Regions from separate parts of the Rhizobium sp. No.120 genome, predicted to be linked through region 2. Evidence: predicted binding sites of a transcription regulator. Region 2 holds the regulator's gene; the other holds the start of a gene.
The links. Region 2 encodes PhoB, which activates phosphate uptake and scavenging genes when phosphate is short. Its sites were predicted from a motif close to TGTCATNNANCTGTCAT; they were not measured.
Positions count from the first base shown of each region.

Region 1: ACYJRZ_RS23500 (Orn/Lys/Arg family decarboxylase) is a predicted target of PhoB. The motif match lies at 5,399-5,415, and genes of this name have one in related genera.

Region 1 covers NZ_BAAJNQ010000010.1:28,428-38,908, forward strand. The annotation lists gene ACYJRZ_RS23480 (helix-turn-helix transcriptional regulator) at 1-440, shown strand, start outside; gene dinB (DNA polymerase IV) at 570-1,667, opposite strand; gene ACYJRZ_RS23490 (hypothetical protein) at 2,053-2,376, shown strand; gene ACYJRZ_RS23495 (N-acetyltransferase family protein) at 2,415-2,975, opposite strand; gene ACYJRZ_RS23500 (Orn/Lys/Arg family decarboxylase) at 2,997-5,354, opposite strand; gene ACYJRZ_RS23505 (adenine deaminase) at 5,486-7,264, opposite strand; gene ACYJRZ_RS23510 (LacI family DNA-binding transcriptional regulator) at 7,254-8,252, opposite strand; gene ACYJRZ_RS23515 (glucan 1,4-alpha-glucosidase) at 8,382-10,481, shown strand, end outside.
Region 2 covers NZ_BAAJNQ010000002.1:404,907-415,387, reverse strand. The annotation lists gene ACYJRZ_RS07755 (Hsp33 family molecular chaperone) at 1-402, opposite strand, end outside; gene argF (ornithine carbamoyltransferase) at 561-1,478, opposite strand; gene ACYJRZ_RS07745 (acetylornithine transaminase) at 1,552-2,751, opposite strand; gene ACYJRZ_RS07740 (GcrA family cell cycle regulator) at 3,177-3,704, shown strand; gene phoB (phosphate regulon transcriptional regulator PhoB) at 3,895-4,578, opposite strand; gene phoU (phosphate signaling complex protein PhoU) at 4,610-5,323, opposite strand; gene pstB (phosphate ABC transporter ATP-binding protein PstB) at 5,375-6,190, opposite strand; gene pstA (phosphate ABC transporter permease PstA) at 6,206-7,540, opposite strand; gene pstC (phosphate ABC transporter permease subunit PstC) at 7,537-9,018, opposite strand; gene ACYJRZ_RS07710 (substrate-binding domain-containing protein) at 9,081-10,115, opposite strand; gene phoR (phosphate regulon sensor histidine kinase PhoR) at 10,300-10,481, opposite strand, start outside.

The DNA.
Region 1 (10,481 bases), on a different contig from region 2:
TCAACGAGGCATATCGCCGCCTTGTCGGCGTCGATCTCGATGCCCTTCCGCCCGAGGACCGGAACTGCATCTACCTATCCCTCGTCAATCCTGCCTGGCGCGCAAGCCAGGCCGATCCCGATGAGATGCTGGCCAATATGGCAGCGCTGTTTCGCGCCTCGATGGCCGAGCATCTCGACGATCCGAGCTGGGAGCGGCAATTGGAACGCTATATGAGCGCTTCGGATCAGTTCCGCATCGTATGGGATCGCTATCAGCTCAAAGGCATCGAGAATACCGTGAAGCGTTTCCGGCTGGCGGATGGCAGCATCCTGCCGCTGCAATCCAATAACTGGTGGTCAAGGCCCAGCAATGAGGACCGCATGATCGTCTACACACCTCTCGATGAAGCCGGGGCTGAGAAGCTGAACGCAATGATGAAGCGCAAGCGATCTTGCTGAGCGGTAGTGCCGGCAGTGGTATCAGCCACGGCCCGTACCGCCCTCGCTGAGCCTCAATCGGCTCTTCGGTCCCTCGACCAAGGGAATGCCGAGCACGTCCCAAAATGGCGGATGGGAGATTATCATCCCTCAGATGCCGAGATCGAGCTGGGGTTGTGAGCTCCCATCATCGTCCTCTTCGTTCGTCAAAGACGAAAGCGTGATGCCGAGCAGCCGGATCGGCCGCGTGAACGGATGGACGGTTGCCAGAAGCGCCGACGCTATTTCAAGAACGGCGCCAACGTCCGCGACCGGCAAGGAGCCTGTCCGACTGCGTGTCGCCTGGGTAAAGTCCGAATATTTGATCTTCACGGTCACCGTTTTGGCGCTGAAACCGCCTGCTTCGCAGTAGCGCCAGACCTTCTGTGCCAGCGGCCGCAACTCGGCCCTCGCCAGTTCGAGATCGTCGATATCTTCAACGAACGTGTCTTCCGCCCCGATAGATTTGCGGATCCGGTCCGGCTTTACCTGGCGCTCGTCGATGCCGCGGGCGATACCGTAGAAATATGGGCCTGCCTTTCCAAAATGCTCCCGCAGGAAAGCGAGCGATTTCGATTTCAGATCCAGCCCGGTTTCGATCCCGTATTTATGCATGCGCTCGGCGGTTGCCGGCCCGACGCCGTGGAATTTCTTGACAGGAAGCGTTTCGACGAAGGCCGGCCCGTTTTTCGGTGTAATGACCGCCTGGCCGTTCGGCTTGTTGAGGTCGCTTGCCATTTTGGCGAGGAACTTATTGTAGGAAATGCCGGCCGAAGCATTGAGGCCGGTGGTCTGCTTGATCTTGATCCGGATCTCCAGCGCGATCTCGGTGGCGATTTCCATCCCGTTGTGGTTCTGGGTGACGTCGAGATAGGCCTCGTCGAGCGACAACGGCTCGATCATCGAAGTATATTCGGCAAAGATCTCGCGGATCTGCTGCGACACCGCCCTGTAGACGTCGAAGCGCGGCGGCACAAAAATCAGCTCCGGACATTTGCGTTTGGCGGTAACCGAAGGCATCGCCGAGTGAACGCCGAAGGCGCGGGCCTCGTAGCTTGCTGCCGCCACGACGCCGCGCGCAGCCGACCCTCCGACCGCAAGCGGTTTGCCGCGCAGCTCGGGATTGTCTCGCTGTTCGACCGACGCATAGAATGCATCCATATCCACATGGATGATCTTTCGGACTGGGCTCGAGCTCGTGTCGTTCATGGAGGTCTCGGTCATCACATAGTAGGTTCAGCGCGGCCCATCAACTACAGGGGCTGAAACAAATGCAGAACATATCATCCCCGATGACGATATCAAACCGGCTCTGTTGGTTTGCTAGGGAGAGGCGAGGAAATTGCCGCAGGCCAGCCATGCCGCAAACGCCACCTTGAGATGCGCTCAGGGCTTCTTATCTCTTGTCCGTCCCCCCAATACGGAGCCTCAAGATGGGCCAAATCGCCACCAATCCGCCTTCCGACCTGCTTATGGAGATCCTTCCGCCCGAGCGTGATGAGGAATCCCGAGCCGATGGCACCGCATGTCTATGCTGCCGAAGGCTGCGATCGGCGAGGAAGATGGACGAAGACGGTTGCGGCATATGTGACGAATGCCTGGCACCATGATCGACGACGTTCCGCAGCCGCTGCCCGCCGAATTGTCGGGCTTCGAAGATGCGCTTGCTAAGCTGCCTGACGGCTATTCGGAGGGGCGTTTTCAGGATCGCCCCTGGGGTGTCACAGTCAAGCGATCTACCGACGGGAAACGGATCTGGCTCTATGGCGAAGAGCTTGGCGGGACCGATATCGTCAGCTTTAATCTGTATATGCTCTCCGGAGGAAACCTCTCTCTCAAGCCCTGCGAAATGTCCTCATCGAAGGTCGTGAATTTCGTCTTGGGCTTCAGACCAGCTCAAACGCAGCATCAGGCATAGGCGCCAAGTTTGCCGCGGCAGCCGCAATCCGCTCTGCTTCAGCGGGTCGAGAGTGGTGGCGGAGGCGGTTGCGTGGTGGAGCCGGGACCGAGCGAGCGCTGGACCATCACGGTGTCGGCCCAGCGACCGTAGCGATAAGCAACGGCTGGCAGAAGGCCGACGCGAACGAAGCCGAAGCGTTCGTGCAAGGCGAGCGAAGCGACATTGTCCGCGTCGATATAGCCGATCATCTGCCGGAAGCCAGCCGCGGCGCAGGCGTCGATCAGTCCGCGCATCAGCAGGCTGCCGACGCCCTGGCCGACATGATCGTGATGCACATAGATCGAATGCTTGACGGTATAGCGATAGGCCGGGCGCTTGCGGAACAGCACCACATAGGCATAGCCGACGACCTTCTCTCCGTCGATCGCAACGACATGCGGGAAGCGTTTGTCCTTCAAATTCTTGCGCCGTTCGCGCAGATCGTCCGGCTGCGGGGTGTCGCTGTCATCAACCCCGGCCTCGACGCCGCGGTGAATATGGCGGCGATAGATAGCCAACATGGCGTCGACGTCGCTCTCCCGGGACGGGCGAACGACGATTGGTTTACCCTGCTTCATGACCAATCCGAATTTTCCAACCTATTCCGCGACGACGTAGGTATAGAGCCGGATTTTGCCGGATGCATCAATCTCGCGATAGAGGCCTTGAATCTCCACTTCGAAGCCGGGGAAGGTGTTGAAGCAGGTTTCAAACATTTTGAGATAGTCGATCATGGGCTTTGCCTGCTCCGTCAGGCGCTCGCCCGGCACGATGGTCGCAATCCCCGGAGGATAGACGACGAAAGGCGTCGTCGCGATGCGGCCGGCAATGGCGTCGATCGGCAGATAGTCGACATCGTTGCGCACCAGGCAGCGCGCGGCATCGTGCGGCGACATGGCGATCGGCGGCAGATGCTCGGCGGAAAACTGCTTCGTCTGCAGGGCGCTTACATCGGCCTGGCGGAAGAAATTGTGCATCTCAGCGCAGAGATCGCGCAGGCGCACGCCCGCGTAGCGAACCGGACGGCGACGGTAGAATTCCGGAATTGCCTCTTCCAGCAGCGCATTGTCGTCATGAAGCTTCTTGAAGGCAACAAGGCCGCTGATCAGAGTGCCGGCCTTGCTGGCCTCGACACCGGGCGTCAGAAGGAACAGCAGCGAATTGAGGTCGTTCTTTTCCGCGACGATACGGTTTTCGCGCAGATATTGTGCGACCACAGGCGCTGGAATCCCATGCTCGGTGTATTTCCCGCTCGCTCGGTCGAAGCCGGGGGTAAGTAAGGTGAGCTTGTTCGGGTCCGTCATGGCAAAACCCGGCTCCATGCCGGAAAAGCCGTGCCATGAGGCATCGGGCGTCAGGTGCCAGAAGGCAGGATTGGTTGCGAGCTGGTCGGTCGCGACACTTTCCCACGGCACGTCATGCACGGCGCCGGGGCTCGACACATCCGGGATCGCCACCCGATCCGGCACGAAAGGCTCGAAGAACCAGCGGCGTTCCGGGCGATGCTCCTTCTCCTCGAATTCGCGGCGAACGGCGCGGATTTTCTTGCGCAGTTCGATGCCGAGGCGGATCGTGTCGTCCCAAAGCACTTCGCCCGAGCGACCCTTCATCATCTGCGCGCCGACGTCGAGCGAGGCGAAGAGCGGATAGAAGGGCGAGGTCGACGCGTGCTGCATGAAGCTTTCGTTGAAGCGCCGGTGCTCCACGCGGCGTTTCTGGCCGGTGATGTGCCTATCCTTCATGTGGATCTGCGAGGCCTGCGAGAAGCTTGCCAGCTGCTTATGAGTGGATTGGGTGGCGATGATGCCGGGCGCATCCGGGCCAAGATCGGAAAGACCCATGGCAAAGCGCCCGGCATAAAGCGGATGAAATTTCATAAAGCCCGCCCATGCCTCGTCGAAAAGGATGTAATCGCACAGGTGGCCGATCCGCTTGAGGATCATCTCGGCATTGTGGATGGTGCCGTCATAGGTGCATTGTTCCACGACCGCGACGCGGAACGGCCGCGGCTTCTTGTAGGCTTCTGGATCTTTCACCAGCGGATGGGTGCGGATACGCTCGCGCAGCGCCTCCTCGTCCATGTCAGCGAAATCCATAGGGCCGATCAGGCCATAGACATTGCGTCTGGTCGGCAGATAGATCGGAATGCCGCCCGAGATCATCAAGGCGCCGTGATGGGCGGCCTTGTGGTTGTTGCGGTCGAACAGCACGAGATCGCCGTCGGTCACGAGCGCCGAGAGCGCGACCTTGTTGGACGTGGAGGTGCCGTTCAGCACGAAATAGGTCTTCTCAGCGCCGAAAATCTTCGCTGCTTCCTTTTGCGCGGCAAGCGCTGGTCCCTCGTGGGTCAGGAGGTCGCCGAGATCGAGCACGGAATTGTCGAGATCGTCGCGGAAGACCGCTTCACCCAGATGCTCCATGAAGACCCGGCCGATGGGGCTGCGGCTATAGAAGATGCCGCCGTTGTGCCCCGGGCAAGTCCAGAGGTGGTTGCCTTCCTCGGCATAATCGACAAGCGCACCGAAGAATGGCGTCTTCAGCGTCTCGGCATATTGCTTGAGCCTGCTGATCAGGCTTTTCGCGATGAAGGCGGGCGTTTCTTCCGATAGGAAGACGTAGCCGTCGATGAAATCGAGGACTTCCACCGGCACATCCTCGAAGCGCTTGCGGCGGATCAGCAGGATGATCGGGAACTCGAGGCCGCGCCGGCGCATGAGGTTGATGAGGGCGGCCGTCTTTCCTTCGAGGCCCTTCTTGCCCCAGTCGACCAGCATGCAGCCGATGGCCGCATCCGTCTGCACGGCGATCTCGGCATCTTCGAGATTGCGCGCGCGTACTACCTCGAAGCCGGAGCGTTCGATCTCCTCGACGATCTGATTGTAGCGGGCGCCTTCCAGATCCTCATTGTCGAATGTTGGCGTCGCGAACAGAAAGTTGAAACGTCTGAAATAATCCATGTCGGTACCCGCTCCTGATTTCGCATGAGGTGTCGGCGTATTTCATGACATGGATGTGACAGAATAGAGGAGGTCCACCATGGTTCGGATGTTCTCCCAAATCGGCAAAGGCTGCCGTGTGTCGCGTGGCTTCAAATTCGGCTTGCAGCAAGAAGCGGTCTTATGTCCCGGGTGGTTCCGTCGGTCAGCCCGAGATCGGTGACATGCGGGCCGGGGTTGCAAGCAAGGCTTGCTCCGACGACGGCCTTGAAGGTGCGAATTGGCGGCATCCAGTCCGCAATTGCATCAGCTGCGGCGCGCAGCCTGGCGAAATCATCGGCCACCTCCATTGCGGGTGCATCCGACAGCAAGCCGCAGACGGGCAGGGGAAGCAATGCCGTTACCTCGCCATCGGCCGCCGTTGCCATGCCGCCGCCAGCCTCGATGACGGCATTGGCTGCCGCAGCCATATCTGCGGGGTCGCGGCCGAAGACGGTGAGATTATGGCTGTCATGCGATATCGTCGTCGCCAAAGCACCACGCCAATGGCCCCAGTCTTCCAGGATGCCGATGACGGGTTTAGGCTCTTTTCTACCATGACGATGGATGACGGCCATCAGCAGCATATCGTGAGGCAGAACGAGCTTGTCATTTTCGATTTTGACGATTGCCTCTCCCCATTTCGTGAATCGTGGGCTGACAATCGTGTTGACGCGAGCATCAGTCATGCCCGGCAGCTCGATCTCGAAATCGGCGGCGGAAAGCTTCTCGAGCCTTACGGTGTCGCGATAGGCATCCGAGGGCATGCACTCGCTGGCTCCAACGAGGCTGCCGCTTCTCGCGACCTCACGCCCCGATGCATAAACGCGCTCGACGACGAACTTTTCGAGATCGGACAGAATGACGATGTCGGCACGGCGACCGGGTACCACCAATCCCAGATCATAGCGGTTCAGCCACATGGCGGCGTTGAGCGTCGCGGCGCGGATGGCATCGACCGGCTTCATTCCATAGCTGATGAGACGTCTCAAAACGGATGATATCCCGCCGTCATTCACGAGGTCGTCTGGGAAGACGTCATCGGTGCAGATCGTCAATGTCTGCGGCAGATGTGGCAGCTTTTTCAATGCCTCGACGGCGCCGGGCAGGAGATAGTCATGGGAACCGCGCAATTCGATGGTAACGCCTGCCCGCAATTTCGCCAGCAAGTCCTCACCCGAGGTAAGCTCGTGATCGGATTGGATGCCTGCGGCAACAAAGGCCTGCAATTCCGCGCCTTCGAGCCCGCGGGCATGGCCGCAAACACGCTTGCCGCTTGCAAGTCCGGCTTCGACAATGCCGCGCATTGGCTCGCTTCGCTCCAGGACCCCGCGCATGTTCATCACTTCGGCAACGCCGGAAATTTCCGGCCAGCTGATCATGGTCGCCATTTCGTCGGAACGGAACTCCGCACCAGCAAGCTCAAGGCCAGGTGCCGAGGGGACGCAGGATGGTGCCAGTGTCAGGAAGCGCAGCGGCAATTGCCGTGTTTCTTCGAGCGCCCATCGAATGCCGTCGAGGCCGGCGACGTTGCCGATTTCATGTGGATCCCAGCAGACCGTTGTCGTGCCCTGGGGGACGACCGTTTCCGCGTATCGCCTTGGCGTCACCATCGAGCTTTCGACGTGCATATGCGTGTCGATAAATCCGGGTGTGATGAATCGTCCCGAAGCGTCGATGGTCTGCCTTGCGTCCTTCCTTGTCCCGGAGGCATGAACGCTTGCGATCAAGGGGCCGACAAGGCCGATATCGGCCGGCCTCATTTCCGAGGTCGCGACATCGACGAGCCTTCCGCCGACAATCAGCACATCGAACGGCTCAAGGCCCAATGCCGCCCGGACGGCGCGATCGCGCAGCTCAGGTGAATGGAGGTCGTGGGGTTCATTCGGCATGTCTGCCTCCCTTGGCAAAAGCGGATGGGCGCGCGGTGGATCGCCGCAAGACGAGTTCTGTCGGGAATATTCCGCTGGTCTCGGTTTCTCCGGCAACGAACGCGAGCGCGTGGTTTGCCACCGCTTCCAGATCCTGCCGGACGGTCGTGAGCGGCGGAGAGACGATTTGAGCCCACATCAGATCATCAAAGCCCGTGAGCGATATGTCGTGAGGAATGCTGTAGCCTCGGTCTCTGACCGCAATGGCAAAGCCAATGGCCAGGGTATCATAAGCGGCGGCGCAGGCGGTAAAATCCCGTAGATCAAGCTCGCGTCCGAGGGCGCTGCCGGCTTCGAACGTTGCATCGCTGTGTCGCAATGCCGGTTCGACGCCGGTCTGGCGGAAGACTTCGCTCATTCCTTCGACGCGCTCGCGCGCCACTAGCGAATTCTCTGGGCCGGCGAGGATGAGAAGCCGGTCATGACCAAGCTCGAGCAGGTGGCGGGCGATGAGACGTCCACCCTCACGGTGGTCGCTGGCGGCGATGTTGCCGACCGTGGCGGCGCTGTCGATGACGGCGACCGGCACCGGGACATCCGTGGGTGCAATGGTCGTGCCGCGCGTCGGTATCACAATCAGTGCATCGACGCCGCGGGCGATCATGGTCCTGATTTCGAACTCCTGCTGCTGTGGATCGCCCTGGCTATCGCCGATCAGAACGGCAATACCGCGCCGCTTGGCGGCGCATTCGATGGCCTGGGCAAAAGCGGGAAACAAGGGTTGGCCGATATTCGGAACCAGCAGGCCGACCGTATCGCTCTTGCCGGTGCGCAGAGCGCGGGCCGCATGGTCAGGCACATAGCCGAGCCTGTCCGCTTCGAGGCGAATCTGCTCCGCAAGGGCTGATGATACCCGCCCAGTGCCACGCAGAGCATTCGAGACCGTTGCCGTGGAGACACCCAGCTTGGTTGCGATTTTTCGAATCGAAGAAGGGCGGGTCTGACCCATCCAAGAGTGCGCTCCGGTTTCTTGATTAAACGATTAAGCAAAGCGGTGCGCTTTTGCAAGAGCGTCCTGGGTTCCGTCTTGCCGAAACACGTTGATTGGAGCAGATTGCAGCGATGGAGGAGATAGTGCATGGCGCTTTACGATGCTTCCGGCCCCAATGTGAATGGTATCGAACCTCGCTGGACGTCCAGTGCAAAGAACGGAGTTGGCACGGCGCTTTCGCCGGCCTGCCGCATCTGGTTCACTCTCAGCCACGGTATCCTGAACGAAATCTACTATCCCCGGGTCGATAGCGCCTGCACGCGCGACATCGGATTGATCGTCACCGGTCCCGATGGCTATTTTTCGGAGGAAAAGCGCGATACGAAGAGCGTCGTCACCACGGTCGAGGATGGCGTTCCGGCCTATCGGTTGACGAATACCGCAATCGACGGCCGTTATCGGATCATCAAGCGCATCATCGTCGATCCGATGCGCAGCAGCTTGCTTCAGCAGATATCGTTCGAGCCGCTGGAAGGCAGGATCCACGATTATCGCCTTTACCTGCTGGCAGCTCCGCATCTGGTCAATGCCGGCTACGGCAATACGGGCTGGGTGGGAGACTATAAGGGCACCCCGATGCTTTTTGCGACGGGTACGGGCGGCGTCTCGATGGCCCTTGCCGTCAGTGGCGGCTGGCGGACGGCATCTGCCGGCTATGTCGGTATTTCCGACGGATGGCAGCAATTGCAGAAAGAGGGCCGCTTGGACCCGGCCTTTGCGCGTGCCGCCGACGGCAATATTGCGCTGACCGGTGAGATCGATCTCACTGGCGGCAGCGACACCGCCACCGTATCGCTCGGCTTTGGAAGCCACCCCAAAGAGGCCGGCTACAATGCGCTTGCCAGCTTGCAAGCCGGCTATGTCAGCGCCGAACGCAGCCATGTTGCCGACTGGCGGGCATGGCAAGACGGACTATTGGCTTTGGACGAACCGAGAGCGCCGCCGCCCGAAGTCAATCGTTATCGGATATCGACAGCCGTTCTGGCAACGCACCGGCCTCTTTCTTTCGAGGGGCCGGCCGTTGCTTCTCTCTCCATTCCGTGGGGCTTTGCTAAGGGCGACGAAGACCTCGGCGGCTATCATCTGGTCTGGCCGCGCGATCTGGTCGAGACCGCCGGCGGCTTCTTGGCTGCAGGTGCCTCGCAGGATGCGTTACGCATTCTGGCCTATCTGCGCGTCATCCAGGAAGCGGATGGGCATTGGCCGCAGAATTGCTGGCTGGACGGCGAGCCCTATTGGACCGGAATACAGATGGACGAATGTGCCTTCCCGATCCTGCTTGCCGATGCCCTGCGCCGCGAAGGGATACTCACAGGCGATCTTCTGCTGTCCTACGTGCCGATGGTCGAGAGTGCAGCCCGCTATGTCGTTGTCAACGGCCCCGTTACGGGTGAGGACCGCTGGGAGGAGGATGGCGGCTTTTCTCCATTCACCTTGGCGGTTGAGATTGCCGCTCTGCTGGCGGCGGCCGATATTCTGGAAATTGCCGATCAGACGCACAATGCGGATTATCTGCGGCAGACCGCAGATGCCTGGAACGATCAGATCGAGCGCTGGACCTATGTCAGCAGCGATGCGGAAAGCGCCGCTCTCGGAGTCAAGGGCTATTATGTCCGCATTGCGCCGCCTGAGATTGCCGACGGAAGCTCGCCTGCCGATGGTTTCGTGCCGATCAAGAACAGGCCGCCTGCCGAATCCTTTTTGCCAACCGCTCGTGTCGTCAGCCCCGATGCCCTGGCGCTGGTGCGGTTCGGATTGCGAGCCGCCAACGATCCTCGCATCCTCGACACCGTGAAGGTAATAGACGCACAGCTCAAATGCCATCTGCCGCAAGGGTCATTGTGGTATCGTTATACCGGCGATGGCTATGGCGAGCATGAAGACGGCGGCCCGTTCGACGGCACAGGCATCGGGCGGCCATGGCCGTTGCTGGCAGGCGAGCGCGCTCATTATGAGCTTGCGGCCGGCCGGCCGGCAGCGGCTCTTGAGCTGCTCAAGACACTCGAGCAGTCTGCCGGGCAGGGCGGATTGCTGCCGGAACAGGTGTGGGACCAGCCCGATATCCCGGAACTAGAGCTCGTCCTCGGAAAACCTTCCGGCAGCGCCATGCCGCTCGTCTGGGCGCATGCCGAGCACATCAAGCTCCTGCGCTCGCTGAGAGACGGGACCGTTTTCGACATGCCGCCG
Region 2 (10,481 bases):
GGTGAAAGCGAGCACGCCCTTGCCGAGCAGCTGCTCCGGCTCGGTCCGGCCTTCGGCAACTGCCTTTGCCAGCGCTTCTTCATCGAAACGGGCATAGGCCCGGACGTTTTCCGGGGTCGAGAAATCGGCGACCAGAAGGTCGACGGGACCGTCGCCCTTGGTCTGCACGGTGAACTTGCCTTCGAACTTCAGCGACGTGCCAAGCAGGACGGTCAGGACGATAGCTTCGGCGAGCAGCCGTGCGACCGGCGCCGGATAGTCGTGCCGGGCGAGAATGGCGTCCAGCAGCGGACCAAGCTGCACGGCACGGCCGCGCACATCCAGACCTTCCACCTGGAAGGGAACGACATGATCGTCACCGGCGAAATCGAACTGACCCAGCGAGGCGGCATTTTCTGCCATTGCTTTACTCCTGCAGCATGACGCCGAAAAGTGAGAGCGGTTTTCGGGCGCCGTCATGCTCTATTCTTTGATTCTAGACCGGATTCAGGTCCTAGGTCGCTTCGACCTGGGACCATCCGGCTCTAGGGCCCGCGCCCTTCAGACGCGGTTTGATATCTTCAGATCGCGCCCAGGCACCAAGCAAGAATCGACTTTTGCGCATGAAGGCGGTTTTCCGCCTCATCGAAGACAACGGATTGCGGACCGTCGATCACCTCGTCCGTCACTTCCTCTCCGCGATGGGCGGGCAGGCAATGCATGAACAAAGCGTCTTTGCCGGCCTGTGCCATCAAAGCCTTGTTGACCTGATAGGGCTGAAAGACGTTGTGACCGCGTGCCCGGTGCTCCTGATTCATGGAAACCCAGGTATCGGTTACCACGCAATCGGCGCCGGCGACCGCACGGTCTGCATCATGCGAGAGCATGATTTCGGCGCCCTCGTTGCGGGCCCAGTTCAGATAGTGATCCTTCGGCTCGGAACCAAGGGGTACCGCCATATTCATGCGATAGCCGAAGCGTGCCGCGCCTTCGATCAGCGAATGCAGCACGTTGTTGCCGTCGCCCGTCCAGGCAAGCGTCTTGCCCTTGATCGGGCCGCGATGCTCTTCAAAGGTCATGATGTCGGCCATGATCTGGCAGGGATGCGTATCGTCGGTCAGCGCATTGATGACCGGAACCGTCGCATGTTCCGCCAACTCCAGCAGGCGCGAATGATCCGTCGTGCGGATCATGATCGCGTCGACATAGCGCGACAGCACCTTAGCGGTATCGCCAATCGTTTCGGCGCGACCAAGCTGCATCTCGGTACCCGAGAGGAACAGCGTTTCGCCGCCGAGCTGGCGCATGCCGACGTCGAAGGAAACACGAGTTCGGGTGGACGGCTTCTCGAAGATCATCGCCAGCATCTTGCCGGCCAGCGGCTTGTCGGCAGTGCCAGCCTTCTGCGCGCTCTTTCGCACCATCGCGTCATCGATGATATTGCGCAGATCGGCAGCCGGAACGGCAGAGAGATCGAGAAAGTGTTTCGGAGAAGCCATGTCCTTACCTGTGCTCCAGAAAAAACAATAACGCCCGCGTGGGGCACGAACGCCCCAAATGCGGGCGGTAAGCTCAAGCCGATTTTTTGACGCGGGCAGCGCGCGCACGCTCGGCGGCACGCTCCAGGCGAGCAAGACCTTCGCGTGCTTCTTCGGCGGTAACGACCAGCGGCGGCAGCAGACGGATGACGTTGTCGCCCGCCGGCACGCCGAGCAGATGCTCGGCACGGATCGCCTGCAGCAACTCCGCCTGCGGAATGGCCGCCTTGATGCCGAGCATCAGGCCTTCGCCACGAACGTCCTCGATGATGTCAGGAAAGCGATCCTTGAGCGAGGCGAGCCCCTGGCGGAAGACCAGCGCGACATCGCGCACATGCTGCAGGAAACCTTCGGCAAGCACGATATCGAGAACCGCATTTCCGACCGCCATGGCGAGCGGATTGCCGCCATAGGTCGAGCCATGCGTCCCCGCCTTCATGCCCGAGGCGGCCTCCGCCGTCGCAAGGCAGGCGCCGAGCGGGAAACCGCCACCGATGCCCTTGGCGACAGCCATGATATCAGGCTTGATGCCGGCCCATTCATAGGCGAAAAGCTTGCCAGTACGGCCGACGCCACACTGTACTTCGTCGAGGATCAGCAGCAGGCCGTGTTCATCGCAGATCTCACGCAGCCCGCGCAGGAATTCGTTGGTGGCCGGACGGATGCCGCCCTCGCCCTGGACCGGCTCGATCAGGATTCCGGCCGTCGCATCTGTGATGGCAGCACGCACGGCATCGAGATCGCCGAACGGTACCTGATCGAAGCCCGGCGCTTTCGGGCCGAAACCTTCGATATACTTTTCCTGACCGCCGGCGGCGATCGTCGCGATTGTGCGGCCGTGGAAGGCGCCCTCGAAGGTGATGATGTGGAACTTCTCGGGATGTCCCTTGGCGAATTGATAGCGCCGCGCCGTCTTGATGGCGCATTCCAGCGCCTCGGCGCCCGAATTGGTGAAGAACACCTTGTCGGCAAAGGTCACTTCCGTCAGCCGCTTCGACAGCTTCTCCTGGCCGGGCACCTCATAAAGGTTGGACAGGTGCCAGACCTTGTCGGCCTGTGCCTTCAGCTCGGCGACAAGATGAGGATGGGCATGACCGAGCGAGTTGACCGCCACGCCGGCGGCGAAATCAAGGTAGCGCTCGCCATTTTCAGTGACCAGCCAGACGCCTTCGCCTCGCTCGAACCGCAGAGGAGCGCGCAGATAGGTGTCATAAAGCGGCGTGGTCTCGGCCATGGCCATATCTCCTGGATCACAACTTTAAGGACCGATCGCTTCCCTTTGATGAAACGGGTCCGAAAAAATCAAAAATGCCGCCTCGCGGCGGCCTGGGCACTATTGATGTTTTGCACCGCGATGTCAACAAAACTGGCGTTTTAGCAGTTGCGAGAAAGCGCTTGCCGGCAAAAGAGATGGGTTGGGCGGCGCCTATGGCAGAAATGCCACGCCCGGACAGCAAGTTGGGGAAAACCTCGAAATCGATTCCTCAAGATTCCCGCGACTCTTGTCACGGAGTCAGCCTCACACTAGGTTAAAAACCAATTGCTAGACTGCATGCGGCGGAACTAGTCACCACAATTTTAGAGCGTTTCGCGCCTCGATCCCATGCGAGGCAATGGTGAGGGATTCTGCCATCGGAAACGCGACAGCGGAGACAGGGCATGAATTGGACAGACGAACGCGTCGAGAAGCTGAAAAAGCTATGGTCCGAAGGTTTGAGCGCCAGCCAGATCGCTGCGCAGCTCGGTGGCGTAAGCCGTAATGCCGTTATCGGCAAGGTACATCGCCTGAACCTCCCCGGCCGAGCGAAGGCGGGCGGCACCACAACTGTGGCGCGCACGCCAAAGCGCGGCGCAGCAGCACCCCGCACCGCAACCTACGGATCGCGCGTCGCTACCCGCACGGTGGTCGCCCGCCAGCAGGGCGCAACGATGCTGAAGGAAGAGATCGAGATCGATTCCGTCAATGAAATCCAGTATCGCCCGGCATCGAATGTCGTCGTTCCGATCTCCCGTCGCCTCGGCCTGACGGAACTGACGGAACGCACCTGCAAGTGGCCGGTCGGCGACCCGCTGAAGGACGACTTCCACTTCTGCGGCAACGACAGCCCGGATTCTTCGCCCTACTGCACCTATCATCAGCGCATGGCCTACCAGCCGGTGCATGAGCGCCGGCGCAACAACGGCTGAAAGTGGCAGCAAGACAAAGAAAAACGGGCCCCTCGAGGCCCGTTTTTCTGTTTCCGCCGCTCCTGCATAATTCCTTAAATCGGAATCGATTTAAGGGAAAATTTTGCAGCATTTTAAGATGTTACAGCGACCTTAACGCGTCTTGAAAGACGCGTGGCGCTGTAATGGTGATACCCGAGCGGCAACCCGCTCAAGCTTCCATGGAATAGCCCGCCCCGCGAACAGTGCGGATGACATCCTGCATGTTGGAGAAATTGAGCGCCTTGCGCAGGCGACCGACATGGACGTCGACAGTGCGTTCGTCGACATAGATATCATGACCCCAAACGCCGTCGAGCAGCTGCGAACGCGAGAAGACACGGCCCGGCGAGGACATCAGAAACTCCAGCAGGCGGAATTCCGTCGGCCCCAGGCGCACTTCGCGGCTCTTGCGGTGGACGCGATGGGTTTCGCGGTCTAACTCGATATCGCCGCAACGCAGCACCGTGGAGAGAACCTCCGGGCGGGCACGCCGCAGCATCGCCTTGACGCGAGCCATCAGCTCCGGCGTCGAGAACGGCTTGACGACGTAATCGTCCGCGCCGGTCGAAAGTCCGCGCACACGCTCGCTTTCCTCGCCGCGGGCCGTCAGCATGATGATCGGCAGGCGCTCCGTCTCCGGCCGCATGCGCAGCCGGCGGCAGAGCTCGATACCGGACACGCCAGGGAGCATCCAGTCGAGGATCAGGAGATCGGGGATGCGCTCCTGGAGACGCAGCTCGGCCTCATCGCCTCTGAGGATCGTGTCGACCTCGAAGCCTTCGGCCTCGAGATTGTAGCGCAGCAGAACGCTAAGCGCTTCCTCGTCTTCTACAACAGCAACTCTCGGAACCATGCGCCTATGGTCTCCTTTCTTCGCTTCCAGATTATTCCGTCACTGCGCCGACGGTATTGGCGGTATCGTCCTTCGGGCGCTCGCCTTCCGGCTGCGCGCCTGTCGCCATGTAATAGATCGTCTCGGCGATGTTGGTGGCATGATCGCCGATGCGCTCAATGTTCTTGGCACAGAAGAGAAGATGCGTGCAGGTGGTGATGTTGCGCGGATCTTCCATCATGTAGGTCAGCATCTCGCGGAAGAGCGAGGTGTACATGGCGTCGATCTCTTCGTCGCGCTCGCGGATCGACACGGCCTTGTCAGGCGAGCGGGTCGCGTAGACATCGAGAACTTCCTTGAGCTGGCTCAGCGCCAGTTCGGAGAGATGCTCGATGCCGCGGGCGAGACGGCGGGGAACACCAGTTCCCTGCACGGCGATGACGCGCTTTGCGGTGTTCTTTCCGAGATCGCCAACGCGCTCCAGATCGGAGGCGATGCGGATCGAGCCCATGATTTCGCGCAGGTCCGCTGCCATCGGCTGGCGGCGTGCAATGGTAACGATCGCCTTGTCGCCGACTTCACGCTCGGCATGGTCGAGAACGACATCGTCGGAGATGACCTTCTGCGCGAGAGCAGCATCGCTGTTGACGAGAGCGCGTACGCTGTCGCTAACCATCTGCTCGGCCAGGCCGCCCATTTCGGCAATGCGGCGGGTCAGGAACTTCAGGTCTTCGTCGTAGGCAGAGAGAATGTGAGTGGAGACCATTTTTCTATCCTCAAGGTGAACTATGTGAAAGGAGCCGCGCGCCTGCCATCATCAACCAAAACGGCCCATGATGTAATCCTGAGTGCGGAAATCGTCGGGATTGGTGAACATCTTATCGGTGTCGTTCTCCTCGACCAGGTGGCCGAGATGGAACATTGCGGTACGCTGCGAGACGCGTGCTGCCTGCTGCATGGAATGCGTCACGATGACGATGGTGAAATTCTCCCGCAGCTCGTGGATGAGATCCTCGACCTTCGCGGTCGCGATCGGATCGAGCGCCGAACACGGCTCGTCCATCAAGATGACCTCCGGGCTGACCGCGACGGCGCGCGCGATGCAAAGGCGCTGCTGCTGGCCGCCAGACAGGCTCGTGCCGGCATCGTGGAGCCGATCCTTCACCTCGCCCCATAGACCCGCCTTCTGAAGGCTGGTTTCGACGATATGCTCAAGATCGGCCTTGGAACGATGCAGGCCATGGATACGCGGACCGTAGGCGACGTTCTCAAAGATGGACTTCGGAAACGGATTGGGCTTCTGGAACACCATGCCGACGCGGGCGCGCAACTCAACCACATCGATGCTGTCGTCGTAGACATCCTGATCGTCGAGCGTGATCTTGCCGGTGACGCGGCAGGTCTCAATCGTATCGTTCATGCGGTTAAGGCAGCGCAGGAAGGTGGACTTGCCACAGCCGGAAGGGCCGATCAGAGCCGTGACCGTATTGGCGCGGATCTTCAGATTGACATCGAAAAGCGCTCGCTTGTCGCCGTAGAACACCGAAACGTCCTGGCCGATCATCTTGTAGGGGATCGTGATCATCTTCTTGGCCAAGGCTCTTTCGCTTGCGGCTTCCGTCATCATGTTCATTTCGTGCGCCCTCCCTTACCAGCGCCGCTCGAAGCGGCGGCGCAGCAAGATGGCGCCGATGTTCATCGCGACGAGGAAGAAGAGAAGGACGATGATGGCGCCGGACGTCCTTTCGACAAAGGCACGCTCGGCTTCGCTCGCCCACATGTAGATCTGCACCGGCAGCGCCGTCGAAGGATCGAGCGGCGATGTCGGGTAATTGGCGACGAAGGCGACCATGCCGATCAGAAGAAGCGGCGCGGTCTCGCCGAGCGCATGCGCAAGCCCGAGGATCGTGCCGGTCAGAATGCCGGGCATAGCTAGCGGCAGAACGTGATGGAAGACCATCTGCATGCGCGAGGCGCCAAGCCCGAGCGCCGCGCTGCGGATCGACGGCGGCACCGCACGTAGCGCCGAGCGCGTGGCGATGATAATCATCGGCAGCGTCATCAGGCTCAGCACCAGACCGCCGACCAGCGAGGCCGAGCGCGGCAGCCCCATCATGTTGATGAAGACCGAGAGACCCAGCAGGCCGTAGACGATCGAGGGGACGGCGGCGAGATTGTTGATGTTGACCTCGATCAGATCCGTCAGCCGGTTCTTGGGTGCGAACTCTTCCAGATAGATCGAGGCGGCAACGCCGACTGGCAAGGCAAGCACGAGAACGGTCAGCATCAGGTAGAACGAGCCGATCAGCGCGACACCGAGACCGGCGGCTTCCGGGCGGCTGGAATTGCCTGACAGGAAGAGACCGCTGTTGAAGGCCTTGTAAAGCGCACCGCTTTCGCTGAGTTGCTTCATCCAGGCGACCTGGCGGTCGGATACCTTGCGGTCCTTCTCGTCGACAGTCAGATCGATCTGGCCCTTGTTGGCGGAATCGATATTGGCGCTGGCCAAGAAGGTGACCTTCTGTGTCGTCCCGATGATCGAGGGATTGGCAACGACCCTGTCGCGCAGCGCGATCCTGGCACCGTCCGACACCATCGCCGTCGCTTCGCGCACAAGCACGCGATTGGCCGGATCGATGCCGAGCACCTTCACCAGCGCGTCGCGCACAAGAACCGGATAGTTGGCTGATATCAGAACCTTCGGATCGGTGGCCCGCTTATCCGTCGGGTCGATCACCTTCTCGGAGAATTCGATCGGCAAGGTGATCGAAGTCTGGACGAAAGCGGTATAGCCCGTGCGGACCACTGTGAAGATCAGGACGGCAAGAAAGATAAGCCCGAAGATGACGGCTGTGATCCCATACGCGCGGAAGCGGCGCTCGGCCGCGTAGCGTCGCCTGATGCCGATATCACGGCGCACCGACGCACCCGGTGTCAGGCCACGCGGCATGTTGAGCTGAGAGGAGGATACGACGTCGCTCATTCGTATTGCTCCCTGTATCGACGGACGATGTAGAGCGCATAGACGTTGAGGCACAGCGTCAGGCAGAACAGCGTGATACCGAGAGCGAAGGCGACAAGCGTCTGCGGCGAGGTGAACTCCAGATCGCCCGTCAGCTGGTTGACGATCTTCACGGTGACTGTCGTCATCGGCTCGAAGGGATCGAGCTGCATGCGTGCGGCAACGCCGGCGGCCAGCACCACGATCATGGTTTCACCGATCGCCCGCGACGCGGTCATCAGCAGTGCACCGACAATGCCCGGAAGGGCGGCTGGCAGCAGAACGCGCTTGACCGTTTCGGACCGCGTGGCGCCAAGCCCGAGCGAGCCGTCGCGCAGCGAACGCGGCACGGCCATGATGATGTCGTCCGACAGCGAGGAAACGTAAGGAATGAGCATCACGCCCATGACAAAGCCGGCCGTCAAGACGCTCTGTGCCTCGATGAAGCTTCTGTAGTTGCCGGTCATCAGACCGTCGATCTCGGCGGAGATATCGCGCAGGAAGGGGCCGACTGTGACAAGGGCGAAGAAACCGTAGACGATCGTTGGAATGCCGGCCAGGACCTCCAGCATCGGCTTGGCGATGGAGCGAACGCGAGCCGAGGCATATTCGGCCATGTAGATCGCCGCGAACAGGCCGATAGGCACGGCAAAGAGCATGGCGACGAGCCCGATATAGATCGTGCCCGCCAGCAGCGGGATCAGGCCGAAGGTGCCCGAGGTCTGTGCGCCGGCGCCGGTGAAGCGCGGGTCCCAGACGGTACCGAAGAAGAATTCGCTGGCTGGCACCATGCTGAAGAAACGCGCCGCCTCCGAAAGCATGGAAACGACAATGCCGACCGTCGTCAGCACCGCAATCGAAGAAGCGACGATCAGGGCTCCGAGGATGACTCGCTCGACGCGGTTGCGGGCGCGGAAACGCGGTGCAATGGCGCGAATACCATGGGCTGCGCAAAGCAGCGATAGGACGATCGCCGCTGCCGACATAACCGTGCGGCTCACTTCGCGCATGCCATTATATTTGTTGGCGGCGTCGATCATGTAGCCCGTTGGGCGAACGGCGAGCGGAACGCCTTTCTGCGCCAGCAGCAACTGAAGATCGGCCCTGTCGCCGTCGACATCGGCAAGCTCCTGGCTATCGAGCATGCGCATGCCGCGAGCGATGCTGCGCACCATGCCGTAGCTAAGGTTGAGCTCAGCCGGCGGCAGAGACTGAACCTCCTCGGGAAAGGATTTGGTCACCAGGCGATCGATAACGATGGGGCTAGCGATCAGCCAGACGCAAACGAGCGCCAAGGGCGGGAGTACCGCCCATATGGCGGCATATGCACCGTGATAGCCGAGGCGGGAATGCATTGACGAGGGCTTGCCGCCCGACAGCGCAGCCGCCCTCACACGCCCCAGCACGAAAGCAGAGGCGCCGAAGACCGACAGGCAGAGTAGCAGCAGCGATACACTCATTCCCATTCCCCGGCGAACGCCGGCGTAGCGGAAAGCCGCGCCGGTGCTCGACCCTTCAGCAGTCACATGATCTTCCCACCCGCGAAATCCTTGCGGATCTGGTCGCGCTCAGCATCCGGTGCCGGCACGAGACCATATTCCGCCAGCGGGCCGTCCGGTCCGATCATCTGATCGCTCGTGAAGAAATCGACATATTCCTTGAGCCCCGGGATAACACCCAGATGGGCCTTCTTGACGTAGAAGAACAACGGCCGCGATACCGGATAGGTGCCATCGGCGATCGTCTGGCCCGAGGGCACGATGCCGCTAACGGTGGCGACCTTCAGCTTGTCGGCATTGTTCTGAAAGAAATACAAGCCGAACACGCCGATGCCATGCTTGTTGGCATTGATGCGGGCCAAAGTCTCGGGATAGTCGCCATCGATATCAACAGCGGCGCCATCCTTGCGCACGGCAATGCACTTCTTGGCCTGCAGAGCGGCATCGGAGACTGCAGCCTTGATCACATCCGCTGCACCGGAAGCCTTGCAGCCGGCCGCAAGCACCTTCTCTTCGAAAACTTCGCGGGTGCCATGCTTCTCGCCCGGAATATAGGCGGCGATTTCAAAATCCGGCAGCGATGGATTGATCTCGGACCACTTCTTGTAAGGGTTGGCTACGAGCTTGCCATCGACGACGACTTCGGCAGCAAGCGCCTTGTAGAGATCGACCGGTTCGAACTTGATGTCGGGATTGCTCTTGTCGAAGGCAAAGACAATGCCGTCATAGCCGATCTTGATCTGTTGGATATCGGCGACACCGGCGGCCTTGCAGGCTGCAACTTCGCTGTCCTTAATCGGACGCGACGAATTGGCGATGTCGATCGTATCCGTTCCGACACCCTTGCAGAATTCCTTCAGGCCGGCTCCGGAACCGCCGGATTCGACCACCGGGGTCTTGAAATTGGTAAAGGTCTCACCGAAGGTTTCGGCTACGATCTTGGCATATGGGAATACTGTCGACGAGCCGGCGATCTGAATTTGATCGCGGGCGGCTGCAGTGCCGGCAAGGGCAACCGATGCAACCAGCGCAAGAATGGATATTTTCAAAGCATTCACAACGAATCCCCCTGATGAGCTTTGAAGAGCGCTGAGGCGGACGCCACATCCACTTTTTCAGCTGTCCATTCTTACTGGCGAAAACACCGCCCTTTTATGTCAGGCGAGTGAAACAATTATGACAGGTTATATACCTGATATGATTTGGATAAATCGCCACCCAACTACGGATAGGTGGAGGTTTTCAGAAGCGGACCGTAAAGTCGGTTCCTTTTCCGACTTCCGACTTTACGATCAGTCGGGCGCGGTGGCGGGTCAGAATGTGCTTGACGATGGCAAGCCCGAGACCAGTCCCCTTCTTGGACCGGCTGTCCTCAACGTTAACGCGATAGAAACGTTCGGTCAGGCGCGGCACATGTTCCGCGG